Regions from separate parts of the Syntrophomonas erecta subsp. sporosyntropha genome, predicted to be linked through region 2. Evidence: predicted binding sites of a transcription regulator. Region 2 holds the regulator's gene; the other holds the start of a gene.
The links. Region 2 encodes Rex, which represses fermentation and respiration genes when NADH is low (regulators of the CRP and FNR family bind a similar motif). Its sites were predicted from a motif close to ATTGTTAANNNNTTAACAAT; they were not measured.
Positions count from the first base shown of each region.

Region 1 (6,431 bases), 1.0 Mb from region 2:
TATCCATAGCTTTTATCAAATAATTCCTATTCATAATGGTATTTACCTTCCCTGTAAGCTTCTTTTAGTAATTATACCCGTAAACCGGCATTTTTCAAAAATTACATCCTAATTTAACAGATAGATCCTGTAATAAACTTTTGAACTAGACTTTCCTTAACAACTGATAAAGGGTTTTATCTAGATGACGTATAATTTCTTTATAAGAAATACAAGAGGGGGAAATTGCTTTGGCACTTTATGAATTCGAGGGTAAACGTCCACTAATAGCAGATTCCACTTTTATTCATCCACAAGCAGTGATAATTGGCGAAGTAGAAATCGGCGCCCACTGCTATGTAGGAGCAGGAGCTGTAATACGAGGAGACAACGGAAAGATAATAATAGGGTATGGAAGTAATATCCAGGAAAATGCCGTCCTTCACGCTGAGCCGGAAAGTATTGCTATTTTAGAAGACAACGTACTGGTCGGCCACAGTGCTATAGTTCATGGTCCCTGTCTAATAAAAAACCAGGCAACCATAGGAATGGGTGCCCTAGTCTCACCCGGATGTGAAATTAGCGAACAAAGCCTACTAGCAGCTGGCAGTGTACTTCCCCCGGGTAAAAGTGTTCCCCCCCGGCAAATAGCTATGGGCAATCCGGCCCGCCTGGTAAAAGATATCGACGAAAAAATGATTAACGATAACCGAATAGCTACTCATCTTTATCAGCAACTAGCCAGCCGTTACAAATCAGGCTTCAAATTGATCAGCGAGTAAACTACTTTCCCAGGCATTAATGACCTTTACAGCCCGGCCATTGCCTTCCCTGCAAAATATTTTATGGCTTCCTTATCATACCATCACAATAAAAAAAGATGTAGTGCGGACCATTATTACCCGTAGGGAAAAACATTTTTGGTTAATTTCCCATCTTTCATCTCCCCATAAAAAGGGAGATGAAAGATGACCTTTTTACAGGACCAATGATAGATCGAATCACTTTTTTTACACTTTACCAGGTGCGATACCTTAGCCCCAGGAAAATTTAGCGACCGCATAATTTTTCTTTCAGGCCCCGCACCACTACCGGAGGAACCAGACTACTTACATCCCCTCCCAGTAAAGCTGCCTCTTTAACTGCACTGGAACTTACAAAAATATAGTTACTATCCGACATGGCAAACAAGGTATCCACTTCAGGAACCAAGCGTTTATTCATCATAGCCATATGCATCTCATATTCGAAATCACTCACCGTCCGGAGTCCCCTGATTATGGCACAAGCGCTTTTAGTACGAACATAATCTGCTAACAAACCACTAAAGCAATCCACTTCCACATTATCTAAATGACCTGTGCTTTCCCGTATCAGTTCCACCCGTTCATCAAGAGAAAACAAAGCCTGCTTAGTTACATTATGTATAACCGCAATGATAATACGGTCAAATATTTTGCTGGTCTTTTCTAAAATATCAATATGCCCGTTTGTTATAGGATCAAAACTTCCCGGGTAAACCGCGAGTCGCACTTTTTGTCCCCCTTTTGTTCTATATAATTACCACAACTGGTGGGCTGTATTCTACTTCGACTTTCAATAGCTTTTCCCTGCTAAATACGGTGCTTTCTTAAAAAAGTAAACACAGGATTTAAATCCTGTGTTTACCAGATATAATCGCCTTTTTTCAACCTAAACTAAATAGCATGGAGATCAAAGACAAAATCCTGACCCGGTAAGCTACCAGGGAACTTTAGAAAGCAAAAAACATCAATATCTTTTAGTCACGACGAACTATTAAGGTAGTACCTTGTCCCCCACCTATACACAATGTAGCCAGACCAGTCTTGCTGTCTCTCTTCTGCATTTCATAAAGAAGAGTAATCAGGATACGACCACCAGAAGCTCCGATCGGATGTCCGATAGCGATAGCTCCACCATTGACATTAACTTTTTCCATCTTATCAGCCCAACCGAGATCTTTAGCAACTGCCAGGGACTGGGCTGCAAATGCCTCATTAGCTTCAATTAAATCAATGTCATCAACGGTCATTCCTGCCTTTTCAAGGGCCTTACGGGTAGCTGGAATAGGCCCTAATCCCATAATGGACGGATCTACTCCACCAGAAGCATAGCTAACTATGGTAGCCATAGGTTTAATACCCAATTCATCAGCTTTTTCTTTGCTCATAACTATAACTGCTGCTGCCCCATCATTAATACCGGAAGCATTACCAGCTGTTACAGTACCATCCTTTTTAAATGCAGGTCTTAACCCCGCCATCTTTTCCCGGGTAGTAGTCCGCGGATGTTCATCGGTATCAAATACTATATCACCCTTTTTGCCAGGAATAACTACCGGAACTATTTCATCTTTAAATCTTCCATTCTTGATAGCTTCCGCAGCCCGTTGCTGGCTAACAAACCCAAATTGATCCTGTTCCTCCCGGGTGATACCCCATTTTTCAGCAACATTTTCCGCGGTAATCCCCATGTGGTAATCGTTAAAGGCCTCCCAAAGCCCGTCCTTAATCATCACATCAACAATATTCCCATTATTCATTCTATATCCAGAACGTGCTTTCTCCAAAGCATAGGGAGCTGCTGACATATTTTCCATACCACCAGCCATAATAATATCAGCATCACCGGCCTTAATTATCTGCGCTGCCAGGCTAACTGCTCTTAATCCAGATCCACACACTTTGTTAATAGTGAAAGCAGTAACTGTTTCTGGTATTCCTGCTTTAATAGCCGACTGACGGGCAACATTTTGCCCTTGAGATGCTTGTAGAACACAACCAAAAATAACCTCATCCAACTGCCCGCCACTTAATCCGGCACGGTTTAAGGCTTCTGTCATGACCAGACTGCCTAAATCTATAGCCTTGGTATCCTTAAGCTGACCATTGAAGGTACCTACAGGTGTTCTGCACGCGCCTACTAATACTACCTCCCTAGTCATTTACAGTTCCTCCCTTTATTGTTATATCTTTATATATCTATTTATATATACGAAAAACTTTTATTCTACAATGGTAACTAATGGGGCAAAAATGAGGTAGTTAACATTACAAAATAAAAGGCCTTTTTTATTGTATCCCTATTCTGAGCCACCTGCAATAGTCCACTTTCTGTTACCAGGCAGACTTATTAATTACCAAAATACCTATTCGAAAAGTAAATATTAACTAACCAAAACTGATCATATAGACAAATATGGACCCGAAATATATTTCGCAATAGGAAACTGTTTCAACACCATCTTAAATACTGGCATAAGTTATTTGGCATGGTGATAAAGTATTTTTTCCGCAAAAAAAGAGGACCTCTAAAAAGTCCTCTTTTACTGCTTATTTCTTTGGTCAAAAGGTAGTTATTGCATAGATCTCCACAGAACTTCGGCTACATCCAGCACTTTAGTCTGCTCTTCCTTGCTGGCGGCTTTTACCCCGTCATCAATCATGGTTAAACAGAACGGACAGTTAGTTACAATCAATTCTGGTTCAGGTACCAGCAACTGGTCAGTTCTAGTATCATTAATACGCTTGTAACCTTCTACCGCATCTTCCTCTAACCACATCCGTCCACCACCAGCACCACAGCAGAAACCGAAACTCTTGGATTTTTCTATTTCGACAATATTTCCACCAGCAGCTTTGATTACTCCTCTAGGCTCATCATATACATTATTATGCCTGCCCAGGAAGCAAGAATCGTGATAGGTAACTTTGGCATTCAATGCGTGAGATGCCTTTAGTTTACCTTCTGCTACCAGCTTCGCCAGTATCTCGGTATAGTGATAAACCTCATAGTTGCCACCCATTTGCGGATATTCATTCTTAAGAGTATTGTAACCGTGAGGGCACACCACGATGATCTTTTTCACGCCATAATTATTAAAGGAATCGATATTGGACTGGGCTAGGGTCTGATATAAGTACTCATTCCCCAGACGTCTGGCTGAATCACCACAGCAGTATTCCTCTACACCCAGATAACCGAAACTAACCCCTGCCTTATCCAGCAGACGAACCAGAGCTTCCCCTACTCTCTTGTACCTATCGTCAAAAGATACCGCACATCCAGCATAGAGGAGGTACTCAAAGTCTTTACCATCTTCAGGCACGAGATTTACTAAATCCCTAACATCTCTTTCTTTCAACCATTCGGCCCGGTTAGCAAATCCAACCCCCCATGGATTGTAGTTACGTTCCATATTGGTGAAAGCCATCTGGGCTTCACTGGACATATCACCCTGCCACATAACCAGATTACGGCGCATATCCACAATCTTAGGAATGTGTTCAATAAACATCGGGCAATGCTCCATACAAGCACGACAGTTGGTACAATCCCAAATAACATCCGTAGTAACAACATCATAGAGTAAGCTCTGCTCCATGGGATTAACTTCCGCAACCTCAGCCTCAGCCTCGGCGGTCATAGCTACTGCTTCAGCTTCGGCAGCTTCTTCTTTAGCTGCTAACAGGTATGGTGCCTTAGCATCCAAATGCTCCTTCATAGCCTGAATCAAAGTTACCTTGGGATTCAGGTGTTTACCGGTATTAAATGCCGGGCAGTTCTCCTGGCAGCGCCCGCAACGAATACAGGCATCCAGGTCCAAAAGATCTTTCCACCCGAATTCTTCAATGTTCTCAACACCAAAGGTTTCAGCTTCTTCAATGTTATAGACCATACGGCATGCGGAAGGTTCCAGATCACGAAACGCATAATTAAGCATACCAGAGAATATATGCCATAGTTTCGTAAATGGAATCAGAGCGATGAACAGGAAGGCAATAGCCATGTGGAACCACCATAAAACACGATGCCACATAAGCACTGCGTCCAGTTGCATATTATTAAACATACCGGCAAATAACCATCCAATAGGAGATGCCTTTTGTTCATATGCAATCTGGGCCATAGTAGTTGACATAGTAATTTGAGCTGCAATACGCAGACCTTCAATAACAAAACCAGTAACCAAAATAACGAATACCAGAAGGATAATCCATCCGTCGGATGCTTTAGTATCATTTAATCTATCCGGCTTTTGTAAATAACGAACAATGGCCAGAACAATGATTCCAATCGTTGCTAATAGGCCAAAAACATCAACCAACCAGGAAAAACCGATATAGGACGCGCCTTCAATATGAGGGAATCCCAGCCAGTAGTGAGAAGCATCCACACCCGCTGCTATGAATAGCACTACAAATCCCCAGAACAGGAAAAAGTGCATCCAGCCTGCCAGCGGTTTACGAATAATTCTAGCCTGAGCGAGGGTGTATCCCAACCATGAGAGAATCCTTTGTCCTACCTGATCGTTACGATGGATTTCACCTTTAGCCAGTTGCCAAACCTGGACTCGCTTATAAAACCCATATAAAAAAATACCAATGGGGATGAACATAATGATATAAATTAACCATTCATAGGGAATGTTAGCCCCTACAATACGCATGGGGACGTCATAACCGCCCTCTAAGGGATGAAATCCAAACATCATATAACAAGTTCCCTCCTTAAGCAAACAATGGATATTGCCGGATATACGGGTTAATCCGTATATCCAGCAACTCCATCCCCCCCTTTAAGGCCTGCTTATTTTTTAAGTTCGCTGGTGAGTACTGGAATTACCTTAAACAGGTCACCAACTACTCCAAAGTCTGATACGCTAAATATCGGAGCCTCTTCATCAGTATTAATGGCGGCTATAAACTTGGAGGAAGACATTCCAGCCAAATGCTGGATAGCACCAGAAATACCGCAGGCTATATATAGATTGGGGTTAACTACTTTACCAGTCTGTCCGACCTGTAGTTCGTGTCCTAACCATCCCGAATCTATGGATGCACGGGATCCGCCTACAGCACCGCCCAACATATCAGCCAGATCTTCAACCAGTTTGATTCCTTCGGGGCCTTTACAGCCGCGGCCACCACCAATAACTACAGGAGCTTCAGTAAGATCAGGTCTTGCTGACACAGTAGGAATAAATTCTTTAATGGTTTGATATACATCACCATCAGTAGCAGCAATATTAGCCTTGACTACTTCGCCAGCTCCTGCTGATTCAACCACTTCAAATACACCTGCACGTACGGTAGCCAGAATAGGACTGGTGGTTACTTCAACTTTAGCCAGTGCTTTACCAGCAAAGATTGCCCTGGTAAATACACCCTTACCAGCACTAACTTCGGCAGCAATTACGTCGGTTGCTAAGCCAGCATCCAGCTTTTGTGCTAGACGAGAAGCAAAGTCTCTACCATTGAAAGTGTGGGCGAAAAGCACTGCATTAGGAGAATACTCATTAATCATAGCCACCATCTGGGCTACATAAGCACCCGTATTATAATTAGCAAATACATCAGCATCTGCTACATAAACCTTGTCCGCACCATATTTGGCAAATTCTGAAGCTATACCCTCTACGCCTTTACCAA
Region 1 covers NZ_AP042459.1:2,333,348-2,339,778, reverse strand. The annotation lists gene hslO (Hsp33 family molecular chaperone HslO) at 1-34, opposite strand, end outside; gene ACZ5Q0_RS11450 (gamma carbonic anhydrase family protein) at 231-761, shown strand; gene coaD (pantetheine-phosphate adenylyltransferase) at 1,030-1,512, opposite strand; gene ACZ5Q0_RS11440 (acetyl-CoA C-acetyltransferase) at 1,760-2,944, opposite strand; gene ACZ5Q0_RS11435 (heterodisulfide reductase-related iron-sulfur binding cluster) at 3,356-5,494, opposite strand; gene ACZ5Q0_RS11430 (electron transfer flavoprotein subunit alpha/FixB family protein) at 5,590-6,431, opposite strand, start outside.
Region 1: the regulator Rex is predicted to act here: its motif matches at 2,962-2,981, upstream of ACZ5Q0_RS11440 (acetyl-CoA C-acetyltransferase).

Region 2 (6,431 bases):
CGACTAACTGCCCGACTACATCAGCGTGGTCTTTAATTTCCAGAAAGGATAAACTAAGTGTATAAACTAATTTATTAGCCGCTAGTATCTCACCATCACGAGCGTAAATTTCCCCCCGGGGAGATTTTATAGATACCAGGCGAACCCGATTTTCTTTAGCCTGGGTTTGGTATACGTTATTATAAAATAACTGGACAACTGCCAACCGTACACATAATGCACCTAATAAAATAATTATCACCGTTGAATATATTTTTAATTTCTTTTTAACAACATCAGGCTTCATTTACCTCTCCCCTGAAGGTCTAAGCAGTCCATGTCTGGAAGAATTATAATACCAAATATAGGTAGGTGCCGCTAAGAGCATATTATAAATGCTCATATACAATATGGTATATAAAATACCCTGATCAATCACAGCTGAGTGGTTAACCGCAGCTTCAACTACAAACATAGCCAGGGTATTAAGCAGAGTTCCTACCAATACCCCGATTATTCCCACCAGCAGATTTTCCTTGAACACTACTCCCTGCAACCGGCCAACTACATAACCTACCAGAGCTTTGGATAGTGCATTTAGCCCTATAAAACGGCCCATATATAAATCTTCCAGTAGACCACAAAGAAATCCATAAAAAGAACCCTTTAAATTACCACTCAAAAGGGCATGAAAAACTACAAAAATAAGTATTAAATCCGGCATTGCTCCCTTTATACTATATATGCTGAATAATGTCGATTGTAAAAATATGGCTACAAATGGCAATATTGCCAGTACTAAATAACGCATTTACTCTAAAGCTCCGTTTTCCCCGGCAGGGGCACGATACCCGGTAACCACAAATACCTCTTCCAGCTTATCAAAATTAACCACCGGCTGTACTTCTGCGGTTAATAAAAGGCCATTAGGCTCCCGCTCAATATTCCTAATAAAGCCAACCTCAATTCCTTTAGGATAAGTCGTCGATAATCCGGAAGTAACTACCTTATCATACTTTTTTATCACCGAATAATAAGGGATATTATTCATGCAGAGGCTGTTGCTATTACCTTGTCCCTCTACAATTCCATTCGTTTCACGCGTACGTTGTAAAATCACACCCACAGCCATCTCCCGGTCAGTGATAAGGCTTACCTGCGATGATTCCTGGCTGACACTGGTGATCCTGCCTACCAGGCCCTCGGCATTAATGACCGGCATACCCTTTTTTATCCCATGAACCGTTCCCCGATCTATAATTATGGTTTTATACCAGTTACTGGGACTACGAGCAATAATCCCTGCCGGTACCATATCATACGTATCCAGGTTACGGTTTTTAAAATCCAGGAGTTTTTGTAAACGTAGGGCTTCTGCTTTATATTCTCTTAAAGCCTGATTCTCCAGAGCCATTTTCTGGTTTTTTCCCTCTAATATCTGGATTCTTTTAAGTAAAGACTTCTTTTCACTAAATATATTAGACCAGCCTACCCCATTATCTCTAAACTTAGCCACCCCACTCTGTAATGGGGTATATAATTCGTGTAACATCTTTTCTACCATAGTTAAATTATCGCGCGGGGTACTAGTAGCTCCTATGGTAATAAGGGCTACCACCACCAGCAGGGCTACCAGCCAGAAGTATTTGTTTCGAAATAACTTTAACAAAACTCCTCACCCATTTTAAAAGGATTTTTTGGGGGTAATAAGTACCCTCCTCAATACCTCAATGTTTTCCAGAACCTTACCCGTCCCTCTGGCTACTGCCAGCAAAGGTTCCTCACATACATAAACCGGCATATTGGTTTCATTACTGATTAATTTGTCTAACCCCCGCAGCAAAGCTCCCCCTCCAGCCATAACGATACCACGATCCATAATATCTGATGCTAACTCAGGCGGGGTTTTTTCCAAACACACCTTGATACCATCAATAATATGTTCTACCGTCTCCCCCAGTGCTTCATTTATCTCGATAGATGACACCTCTATAGTTTTCGGTAAACCGCTTACCAAGTCCCGTCCTCGTACTTCGTAAGATTCCCCCGGACCTTCCCAAAGCGCTGATCCAATATAAATCTTAATATCTTCCGCAGTTCGTTCACCAATTAAAAGGCTATAATTCTTCTTTAAATGCTGGATAATAGCCCGGTCCATATTGTCTCCCGCTACGCGAACGGATTTAGCCGTAACAATTCCGCCCAGGGAAATAACTGCCACCTCAGTAGTACCCCCGCCAATATCCACAATTAAGTTTCCGGTAGGTTCGTGCACCGGAAGTCCCGCTCCTATAGCAGCAGCCATAGGTTCTTCCATCAGATAAGCTTCTTTGGCCCCTCCCTGTAAGGCAGCCTCGCGTACCGCACGTTCCTCAACAGTGGTACAGCCAGTCGGTATACTGATAACTACCCGTGGCCGTATCAGGGGCGACTTTTGTCCTAAAGCTTTATTAATAAAATACTTCAGCATGGCCTGGGTAACATCAAAATCTGCAATAACTCCATCCTTCATAGGCCGGATAGCAACTATATTACCGGGAGTACGGCCAATCATCTGCTTGGCTTCATCGCCTACTGCCAGCACCTTACCGGTATCATTCTGAATTGCCACTACAGATGGTTCCCGCAATACCACTCCTTTACCTTTCATATGCACCAGTGTATTGGCGGTACCCAAATCTATTCCCATATCTTTACCGAACACCACTTATTTGTTTCCTCCTTCAATACGTTTAACTGTCTTATGTTAACCTGAAAAGTTAGTGGTAAAGTCCATATATACATACTGGGGCTAAGAATTAGATAAGATTTCTACTTTTTAAACTGCAATAGGTTCCTTCCCCTATGATGACATGGTCCAGAACCTCCATACCTAAAATATGCCCAGCCTCCATCAGACGTCGGGTCACCTCTATATCCTCCTGGCTAGGTGCCGGATCACCACTAGGATGATTATGAACTAAAATAAGGGAGGCAGCACTTCGTTTAACAGCTGGCTTGAATACTTCCCGGGGATGCACAATGGAGCTGTGTAAACCACCTACTGAGATATCTTCTATGGTAATAAGCCCACCTTTGCGATCCAGGTATAGAACCCGAAAGTGCTCCCGATCATAATAACGCATATCCTCCATAACCAGGCTCTTTACATCTTCCGGTGACCTTACACTTATTCTGCGCTGGGTATTTATAGATATGCGCCTGCCCAGCTCGATAGCCGCTTTAATGGATACAGCTTTAGCCGTTCCGATTCCGGGTTCTTTAGTAAGTTCTTCAATACTAGCCTCTTTGAGAGAACGCAGGCTTCCATACCTAGCCAGCATACTGCTGGCCATATCCAGAGCATTAAGACCTGCCATACCCTGGCCCAAAATTATCGCCAGCAATTCGTCATCATTTAGAAATACCTCTCCTTTAAGGAGCAACTTCTCCCGGGGACGCATGTCCTCGGGAAGATCCTTTATTCCCATATAATATTGGCTCATTTACATACCCCTCCAGCAGATTAATTCCCCACTGCTGGAGCATAAGATACAAGCGCGTCAATGGTAAACCGACTACATTAAAATAACAACCTTCAATTCTTTTTATGAATATTGCTCCTAACCCCTGTATGCCATATGCTCCCGCTTTGTCCATTGGTTCCCCGGTAGCTATATAGGCTTTTATCTCTTCATCTGTTATTTTACGAAAAAAAACACGAGTAATTTCATTTTCCAGCTCATAATTTTTACTTTTGGCATCCATTAAACATACTGCTGTAATAACCTCATGATCACGCCCACTTAACATTTTCAGTTTTAAGGCGGCATCTTCCCTATTACAGGGTTTCCCAAGAATATTACCATCACAAACTACAATGGTGTCAGCCGATAAAATCAGCCCAGAATCCACATTTCCAGCTACACACCTGGCTTTTCGCAGGGCAATCTTTCTCACTGCGTCCAGGGGTGATTCATCTGGTCGAATGTCTTCATTTATCCGGGCAGGAATACAACGGAAATCCAAACCTAATGTATGCAGTAACGCCTTTCTTCTGGGCGATTGCGAGGCTAAAATAAATTCTTTCATTGGGTTATCCCACCATTAAATCCTTTTATAAATAAAATAAGCAGCTACAAAACCTATGATAGTAAACAAATTAATACGCAGCATAAAGCCAAAAGATAAAGTAAATACCTTTAAATCCAGGGTAAAAGAAGGAATGCCAATGCTATGCACCCTTCCCCAAGTAGCCAGCACAGGCCAGATTTTAATCATAGCGTCCCCGATCCAACCCCCGACAATACCTCCCAGGATTAAAAGCAATAAAAAGGTTTGCCAGTTAGGGTAGGCACCTCTTTTCCCTTTCACCTAACCACCTCCCAGCAAACTTTGTATAAAAGTGTAGCATTACTATAATGTAAAAACAAGCTGGGTAAAAATGAAAGAAGCTCCCCTCAAGAGAGCTTCTTAAGCAGCATAATTATTTATCTAAGGCAAGATTAAAACTGAGAACTTCCAGATGAACTGAAAGATCCACATTTCTCAACACTACATCATTGGGAACCTGCAATACCCGCGGAGAAAAATTAAGAATAGCTTTAACCCCGGCACTGATCAGCTGATCGGTTACATCCTGAGCTGCTGGGGCAGGTACTGCTACTACTCCAATCGAAATTTTATACTTTCTTACCTTTTCTTTTATAAGTTCAATTGATTCTATTTCTATGTCACCCAGTCGGCTGCCGATCCGATCTTTATCTACATCTAAAATAGTGCATATATTAAAACCACGATCGGCAAATCCCCGGTACAGGGCCAGGGCTGATCCCAGTTTACCGGCCCCAACAAGAATTATATTCCAACGATGGTCCAAACCAAGGATTTTCATAAGATGCCCATATAATTCTTCAACCTTGTAGCCGACCCCGCGGGTACCAAACTCTCCAAAATAAGCCAAATCTTTTCGGACCTGAGCTGAACTTACTCCTACTCCTCGAGCAATCTCGCCTGATGATATTGTATCAATGCCATCCTCAAGCAACTGGTGCAAGTATCGGGAGTAAACAGAGAGCCGCATAACGGTAGCTTCTGGAATCTTATAGACCTTCAAGCTCCCCACTCCTTTTTCACAAAATTTGAGTGCTAACTCTATTGTACCACTCTTGTGAAATAATTCGCTAACAATTTACAAAAAAGCTCTTTCTTGAGCCAAAGAAAGAGCATGTCTTATTATATAAAAAAATATACCAATTTGTAAATAAATAATGAAACCATACCGGAAAATGGTATAGTAATAAACCAGGCAACAATACTTTGCCGGGCTATATTCCAACGGACCCCCTTAAATCGTTTAGCGGCTCCTACCCCCATAATGGCTGAAGAAACTACATGAGTAGTACTTACTGGTGCCCCTAGTAAAGTGCCTGTATAAATTACTGTAGCCGCAGTAAAATCTGCCGCAAATCCATTAATAGGTTCTATGCGGAATATTTTTCCTCCCATAGTACGGATAATTTTCCACCCTCCTATGGCCGTTCCTGCTGCCATAGCACTGGCACAGGCTATTTTAACCCATAGAGGAACCTGAAAGGTAGAAATTAATCCTCCACTGAGCAAAACCATAGTAATTATTCCCATGGATTTTTGGGCGTCATTAGAACCGTGGGCAAAAGAAGCCATACAGGCAGTAATAACCTGTAATTTACGGAAACTATTATTAGTACGGGCCGGAGATGCTTCTTTAAATATCCAAAAAAGCAGGGTCATCACTAGACTCCCGGCTACCATACCGAGTACCGGAGAAATGATCAGGCCGGAAAAGATTTTAATAAAGCCCGACCAGTTCACCTGATTAAATCCAAAACCAGCAATAACCGAGCCGGTCAGGCCACCAATTAAAGCATGAGAAGAACTGCTGGGGATACCAAAATACCAGGTAAACAGATTCCAAAAAATAGCTCCAATTAATGCAGTTATAAGTACCAGGGGGGTTACTAGATTTGGGGCTACTATGCTTTTTCCGATAGTAGCTGCTACCGCGGTGCCGCTTAAGGCTCCCAAGAAATTAAGGCTAGCTGCTATCATAATAGCAGTACGAGGGGCGAGTGCTTTAGTCGATACTGATGTGGCTATGGCATTGGCCGTATCATGAAAGCCATTAATATAGTCAAAGGCTAAGGCAAAAAAGATAACTAAGACGACTAACCATATACTAAACATATTTTACAGCTACTCCCTTAAGTATATTACTGACATTTTCGCAATAATCTAAAGTGGTTTCCAGATGTTCATAAATTTCCTTCCACTTTATAATCTCTACTACATTGTCAGTATTTTCAAAAAGAAGAGCAATTCCGGCCCGGTATAGATAGTCTCCTTCGTGTTCAAAAGAGCGTATTCTTTCACAGGAGTCTATGATCTCCCGGTGCTGGGAACGTACGTGAGGTAAACTATCCACAGCTATTTTT
Region 2 covers NZ_AP042459.1:594,060-600,490, forward strand. The annotation lists gene ACZ5Q0_RS02715 (penicillin-binding protein 2) at 1-286, opposite strand, end outside; gene mreD (rod shape-determining protein MreD) at 287-790, opposite strand; gene mreC (rod shape-determining protein MreC) at 791-1,648, opposite strand; gene ACZ5Q0_RS02730 (rod shape-determining protein) at 1,664-2,686, opposite strand; gene radC (RadC family protein) at 2,778-3,464, opposite strand; gene ACZ5Q0_RS02740 (Maf family protein) at 3,394-4,050, opposite strand; gene ACZ5Q0_RS02745 (DUF4321 domain-containing protein) at 4,066-4,332, opposite strand; gene ACZ5Q0_RS02750 (redox-sensing transcriptional repressor Rex) at 4,445-5,074, opposite strand; gene ACZ5Q0_RS02755 (inorganic phosphate transporter) at 5,194-6,183, opposite strand; gene ACZ5Q0_RS02760 (DUF47 domain-containing protein) at 6,176-6,431, opposite strand, start outside.